2 regions of the Actinomadura formosensis genome follow, and region 1 is predicted to be linked to the other one. Evidence: predicted binding sites of a transcription regulator. Region 1 holds the regulator's gene; the other holds the start of a gene.
The links. The regulator HspR, encoded in region 1, represses chaperone genes until heat shock. The targets are predictions, from matches to a motif close to ANTTGAGTCNNNNNGACTCAANT.
Positions count from the first base shown of each region.

Region 2: the regulator HspR is predicted to act here: its motif matches at 1,723-1,745, upstream of lon (endopeptidase La).

Region 1 covers NZ_CP192011.1:250,183-253,591, reverse strand. Annotated here, with positions in the region: gene grpE (nucleotide exchange factor GrpE) at 1-427, shown strand, start outside; gene dnaJ (molecular chaperone DnaJ) at 514-1,677, shown strand; gene ACQP1N_RS01195 (heat shock protein transcriptional repressor HspR) at 1,683-2,126, shown strand; gene clpB (ATP-dependent chaperone ClpB) at 2,197-3,409, shown strand, end outside.
Region 2 covers NZ_CP192011.1:4,699,637-4,703,045, forward strand. Annotated here, with positions in the region: gene lon (endopeptidase La) at 1-1,687, opposite strand, end outside; gene ACQP1N_RS22200 (bifunctional helix-turn-helix transcriptional regulator/GNAT family N-acetyltransferase) at 2,494-3,409, opposite strand, start outside.

The DNA of each region.
Region 1 (3,409 bases):
ATACGACAACTACCGCAAGCGGGTCGAGCGCGACCGGGTCGCGGTCCGTGAGCAGGCCCTCGGACAGGTGCTGTCCGAGCTGCTCCCGGTGCTGGACGACATCGGCCGTGCCCGGGACCACGACGAGCTCACCGGCGGGTTCAAGTCCGTCGCGGAGAGCCTGGAGGCGGTCACCGGCAAGCTCGGCCTGGAACGGTACGGCGAGAAGGGCGAGCCCTTCGACCCGACCGTGCACGAGGCGCTCATGCACTCCCTCTCGGCGGATGTGACCGAGACGAGTGTCGTGGACGTCCTGCAGCCCGGCTACCGCATCGGCGAGCGGATCCTGCGGCCCGCGCGCGTCGCGGTGGCCGACCCCGCCCCGGACGACGGTGCCGAAGAGCCCGGCGACCAGGCGGGCGAACAAGCCGGCGACGACGGGGAATGATCCCCTTCGGGGCCCGTCCTTCGGGGCGGGCCCCGGACGGGGCGTGAAGGCATGTGGCAAGTGGCGATAGCAGAAGGCGGGGCGCCGTGAGCACCAAGGACTACCTGGAAAAGGACTACTACAAGGTCCTCGGTGTCGCGAAGACGGCCTCGCAGGAGGAGATCAAGAAGTCCTACCGGAAGCTGGCGCGCAAGTACCACCCGGACGCCAACAAGGGGGACGCGGCGGCCGAGGAGCGCTTCAAGGAGGTCTCCGAGGCCTACGACGTGCTGTCCGACGAGAAGCGCCGCAAGGAGTACGACACCGTCCGGTCGATGCCGGGCGGGTTCCGCGGCCAGCAGGGCGGCGGGTTCGGGTTCGACCTCGGTGACCTGTTCGGCCATCCGAGCGGGACGACGACCGGCGCGGGGGAGCGGATCGGCGACCTGTTCGGCGGCCTGTTCGGCCGGGGCGGCGGCGGCACCCGCACGGCGGGCACGCGGCGCGCCCGGCGCGGCGCCGACGTCGAGACCGAGGTGACGCTGTCGTTCGGCCGCGCGATGAACGGCGTGACCGTCCCGATCAAGCTGACCAGCGAGGCGGCCTGCAACAGCTGCCGCGGGACGGGCGCGAAGGCCGGCACCGTGCCGCGGGTGTGCCCGAACTGCGAGGGCACCGGGCACGAGACCCGCAACCTCGGCAACTTCGGCTTCCAGGAGCCGTGCAAGGAGTGCCACGGCCGGGGCCTCGTCGTGGACGACCCGTGCCTGGTCTGCCACGGCAGCGGCCGCGCGACCGGCACCCGGACGATCCAGGCCCGCATCCCGGCGGGCGTCGCGGACGGGCAGAAGATCAGGCTCAAGGGCAAGGGCGCGCCGGGCGAGAACGGCGGCCCGGCCGGTGACCTGTACGTGAACATCAAGGTGCTGCCGCACAAGGTGTTCGGGCGCAGCGGCGACAACCTGACGCTGACCGTCCCGGTGACGTTCCCCGAGGCGGCGCTCGGCGCCGAGATCAGGGTGCCGACGTTCCAGGGGCAGCCGGTCACCCTGAAGCTGCCGGAGGGCACGCCCAACGGCCGCAAGTTCCGGGTGAAGGGGCGCGGCGCGACCCGGCGGGACGGGACGAAGGGCGACCTGCTCGTCACCGTCGACGTCCACGTCCCGCAGAAGCTGGACGAGCGGTCGCGGGAGGCCCTGGCCGCGCTCCGCGAGGCGGGCGGCGGTGAGGACCTGCGCGCCGACCTCCTCCAGCAGGCCAGGCAGGAGTGAGCTTCATGGATCCGTTCGGTGACGACACTCCGGTCTACGTGATCTCGGTGGCGGCGCAGCTGTCGGGGCTGCATCCGCAGACGCTGCGGACGTACGACCGGATGGGCCTGGTCTCCCCCGGCCGGACGGCGGGGCGGGGACGCCGCTACTCGATGCGCGACATCGTGATGCTCCGCGAGATCCAGCGGCTCTCGCAGGAGGAGGGCATCAACCTTTCCGGCATCAAGTACATCCTGGAGCTGCAGCGCGACAACGTGCGGCTCCGCGAGGAGCTCGCGAAGGCGCACGCGGCGCTGGAGGATCTCGCCAACGAACTCGAATCGACCCGGGCGGTCGCGGCGCGGCTGGCGCAGCAGCGGCGGCACGGGGAGCCCGGCACTCCCGGCTCCGACCTGGTGCCGATCAGGCATTCGAGCATCGTGGTCTGGCATGAGCGCAATCGGGACTGAGCACTAAAAGCAGTTGTCCGGGGGGCTGGGAGTCGTCCCCCCAGAAGGAACAGAGCACGGGGACGGGACAATGGACTACAAACTGACGCAGAAGAGCCAGGAGGCGGTGTCGGTCGCGGTCCGCAGGGCGGCGGCCGAGGGGCACCCCGAGGTGGAGCCGCAGCATCTGCTGGTGGCGCTGATCGCGCTGCCGGAGGGAACGGCGGTGCCGCTGCTGGAGGCGGTCGGCGCCGACTGGAACCAGATCCGGCGGCGGGCCGAGGAGCAGCTCGCCGCGATGCCGAAGGCGCAGGGCTCGACGGTGGCGACGCCGCGGATCTCCGGGCAGTTGCAGCGGTCGATCAACACGGCGGCGAACCGGGCCAAGCAGCTGGAGGACGAGTACGTCTCGACCGAGCATCTGCTGGTCGGGCTGGCCGCGGACGGCGGCCCGGCGGCGGGCCTGCTGAAGGAGTTCGGCGCGACGCCGCAGGCGCTGCTGGAGGCGTTCGAGAAGGTGCGCGGGCACGCCCGCGTCACCAGCGAGAACCCGGAGGGCACCTACCAGTCGCTGGAGAAGTACGGCGTCGACCTGACGGCGGCGGCCCGCGACGGCCGGCTCGACCCGGTCATCGGCCGGGACGCGGAGATCCGCCGGGTCGTCCAGGTGCTGTCGCGCCGGACGAAGAACAACCCGGTGCTGATCGGTGAGCCCGGCGTCGGCAAGACCGCGGTCGTCGAGGGCCTGGCGCAGCGGATCGTCGCGGGGGACGTCCCCGAGTCGCTGCGCGGCAAGCGGCTCGTCTCGCTGGACCTCGGCGCGATGGTCGCGGGCGCGAAGTACCGCGGCGAGTTCGAGGAGCGGCTGAAGGCCGTCCTGAACGAGATCAAGGAGAGCGAAGGGCAGATCGTCACGTTCATCGACGAGCTGCACACCGTCGTCGGGGCGGGCGCGGCCGAGGGCGCGATGGACGCCGGCAACATGCTGAAGCCGATGCTGGCCCGCGGCGAGCTGCGGATGATCGGCGCGACGACGCTGGACGAGTACCGGGAGCGCATCGAGAAGGACCCGGCCCTGGAGCGCCGCTTCCAGCAGGTGTTCGTCGGCGAGCCCTCGGTGGAGGACTCGATCGCCATCCTGCGCGGGCTGAAGGGCCGCTACGAGGCGCACCACAAGGTGCAGATCAACGACTCGGCGCTGGTCGCGGCGGCGACCCTGTCCGACCGCTACATCACCTCCCGGTACCTGCCGGACAAGGCGATCGACCTGGTGGACGAGGCCGCGTCCCGGCTGCGCATGGAGA
Region 2 (3,409 bases), 2.8 Mb from region 1:
GCAGGACCCGCGCGATCGAGCGGTCCAGGGACCGGACGCCGGCCTCGCGGGTGTACTCGGCCGCCAGCAGCCGCAGCGCGTCGTCGCCGAACGCCACCTCGGACGCCTCCAGCCCGGCCTTGTCGAGCTGGCGCGGCAGCAGGTGGTCGCGGGCGATCGTGACCTTCTCGTGCTCGGTGTAGCCGTCCAGCTCCACCAGCTCCATCCGGTCGAGCAGCGGCCCGGGGATGGCCTCCACCACGTTCGCCGTGGCGAGGAACAGCACGTCGCTGAGGTCGAGCTCCACCTCCAGGTAGTGGTCCCGGAAGGTGTGGTTCTGCTCGGGGTCGAGGACCTCCAGCAGCGCCGCCGTCGGGTCGCCCCTGTAGTCGGCACCGACCTTGTCGACCTCGTCCAGCAGGACGACCGGGTTCATCGAACCGGCCTCCCGGATGGCACGGACGATGCGTCCGGGGAGGGCGCCCACGTAGGTACGGCGGTGCCCCCGGATTTCGGCCTCGTCCCTGACGCCGCCCAGGGCGACACGGACGAACTCGCGTCCCATGGCCCGCGCGACCGATTCGCCAAGCGAGGTCTTGCCCACGCCAGGAGGACCGGTCAGCGCGAGCACCGCACCGCTACGGCGTCCGCCCACGACGCCCAGGCCGCGGTCCTCACGCCGCTTCCGGACGGCCAGGTACTCGATGATGCGTTCCTTCACGTCATCGAGCCCGGCGTGGTCGGCGTCCAGGATCTCCCTGGCGCCCGCGATGTCGTAGGCGTCCTCGGTCCGGTCGTTCCACGGGATGTCGAGGACCGTGTCGAGCCACGTGCGGATCCAGCCGCCCTCCGGCGAGGCGTCGGACGACCGCTCCAGCTTGTCGACCTCCTTCAGCGCCGCCTCGCGCACCTTCTCCGGGAGGTTCGCGGCCTCGATCCGGGCCCGGTAGTCGTCCTCCTCGTCGGCGGGGTCGCCGTTCAGCTCGGCCAGCTCCTTGCGGATGGCCTCCTGCTGCTGCCGCAGCAGGAACTCCCGCTGCGTCTTCTCCATGCCCTCCTGGACGTCCTTGCGGATCGTCTCCGCCACGTCCAGCTCGGCCAGGTGGTCACGCGTCCACCCGATCAGCAGGGTGAGCCGCTCCACCACGTCGACGGTCTCCAGGACCTCGATCTTCTGCTCGTCCGTCAGGTACGGGGCGTATCCGGCGTTGTCGGCCAGCGTGGACGGGTCGTCGATCTGCTGCACCACGTCCACGACCTGCCACGCGCCGCGCTTCTGCAGGATCGCGCTGACCAGGCCCTTGTACTCCTTGGCCAGTTCCTGGGCCCGCCCGGACGCCGGCGGCGCCTCGATCACGGTCCCCTCGACCCACAGCGCCGCGCCCGGCCCCGTGGTCCCGGTGCCGATCCGCACCCGCGACACGCCGCGGACGACCGCGCCCGGCTCCCCGCCGGGCAGCCGTCCCTCCTGCTCGATCACGCCGAGCGTGCCGACGCCGGCGTACCGCCCGTTCAGCCTGGGCACCAGCAGCACCCGCGGCTTGCCGGCCGGCCGGATGCCCGGGCCCGTGGATTCGGCCACCGCCCGCGCGGCCTCGATGGCCGCCCGCACCTCGCCGTTCCCGGAGAGGTCCAGGGGGACCACCATGCCGGGCAGAACGACCCCGTCCTCCAGGGGCAGCACCGGCAGCGTCAGGGTTTCGCTCATGCTCAGCTCCAAGTCCGTTCGCAGACCCAACCTCAAGTTGAGTCATACACACTCAAGAAAACGGAGCACAACTTTGTTTCCGCAGCAACGTTCGCTCTCAGCGATCACCCGCCACCGCCGGTTCCGCGGACGAAGCCGCCTGCCGCGCGCGGATGGCCGGCCGCCGGCGCCCGTTCCCCGGTTCGGCGGGCCGGGCGGGCAATGCGCAGGTAAAGGCCGCTTCGCGATCTTGATTCTTTACTCGGAACGCGTTTACATGCGCATGACGGAAGGGTACCTAAAGCAACGAGTTCGTGACTCAGGGTGAACGAAGGGTTCTCGGGGCGGCAAAGTCCCGGGCCGGAAACGTAGGAGGGGCCGGATGCGGCGCACAGAACGCACCGAGCACGAGGCCCCGCCTGTTCTCGTCTCCCTCTCCCCACGCGGCCCGGTCCGTACGGCCGAGGACGTTCGCGGCGCGCTCCGCCCCGGCGGACCCCGTCCCCCAGCGGGTACCGGGGCGGCGGCGCGCCGCGACACACCTCGGGCCCTCGGCCGTACCGGACCGGCCCCGCGCATCGGCCTCCCCCGGGCCCCGGCGCCCCCCGCCCCCGTGGCGTTTCTCCCCCCTCGCCGGGCGGGCCGTCACACCCCCGCCCGGCCGGACCGGAGGGGAGGTGGGAATCAGCCCTCACAACAACCGGCGTCACGCCGGTAGGCACAGGCGGCCGGAACTTCGTCCGACCCCCGTCCCGGCCGCCAACGCAGTAAGGGATCGCTGCGAAACTGAGGCCCGTGGAAGAGCGACACCCTCCACGGGCCTCGGTTCACAGCTTCCTGCGCCAGACCTGGCCGTGCACCACGTCCCCGAACATCTCGGCCGGGGGCTCCTCCTCGTCGAGGACGAACCCGGCCCGCTCGTAGAGGCGGTGCGCCGGACGCTGCAGCGCCGTCGTCCACAGCATGATCTCGCGGTAGCCGGCCTCGGCCGCGAACCGGACGCACGCGTCGACCAGCGCGGCCCCCGCCCCCATGCCGCGGGCGTCCGGCTCGACGTGCAGCAGCCGGAGCTGGGCGACGCCGTCCTCCCGCTTGACGCAGAACACACCGCCCACCCGGACGCCGTCCGACTCGGCGATCCACGCGTTCTCCCGCTCCGGGTCGTGGTCGCGGACGTAGCCGGCGACGACCGAGGCGACCAGCGCCTCGTAAGTGCGGTCCCAGCCGCATTCCGCGTCGTAGAGGGCGCCGTTGCGCTCCACCACCCAGCCGAGGTCGCCGGGACGCAGCGGGCGCAGCACGACACCGTCCGAGCGCGGGCGGTCGCCGAGAACGGCGTGGATCGCGCGCATCGCGGCGAGCAGCCGGCGGCGGTCACCGGGAGCCAGCCCGTCCAGCAGGCCGCGGATCTCGGCGACGGTCCGCTCGTCCAGCATGGCGAACACCTCGCGGCCCCGCGGCGTCAGCCGGACGATCTGGCGGCGGGCGTCACCGGCGGCGCGCTCGCGGACGACGAGGCCGTCGGCCTCGAAGCGGGCCAGCATCCGGCTGAGGTAGCCGGCGTCCAGACCGAGCGCGCGGCGCAGGGCGAGGACCTCGGTGTCCGTCCGCTGGGCCAGTTCGAAGATCACCCGCGCTTCGGTGAGGGAGTAGGGCGACCGGACGAGCCCCTCGCCGAGCACCCCGATGACGCCGGTGTAGAAGCGGTTGAACGCGCGGACCGTGCCGACGTCCTCCTGGGTC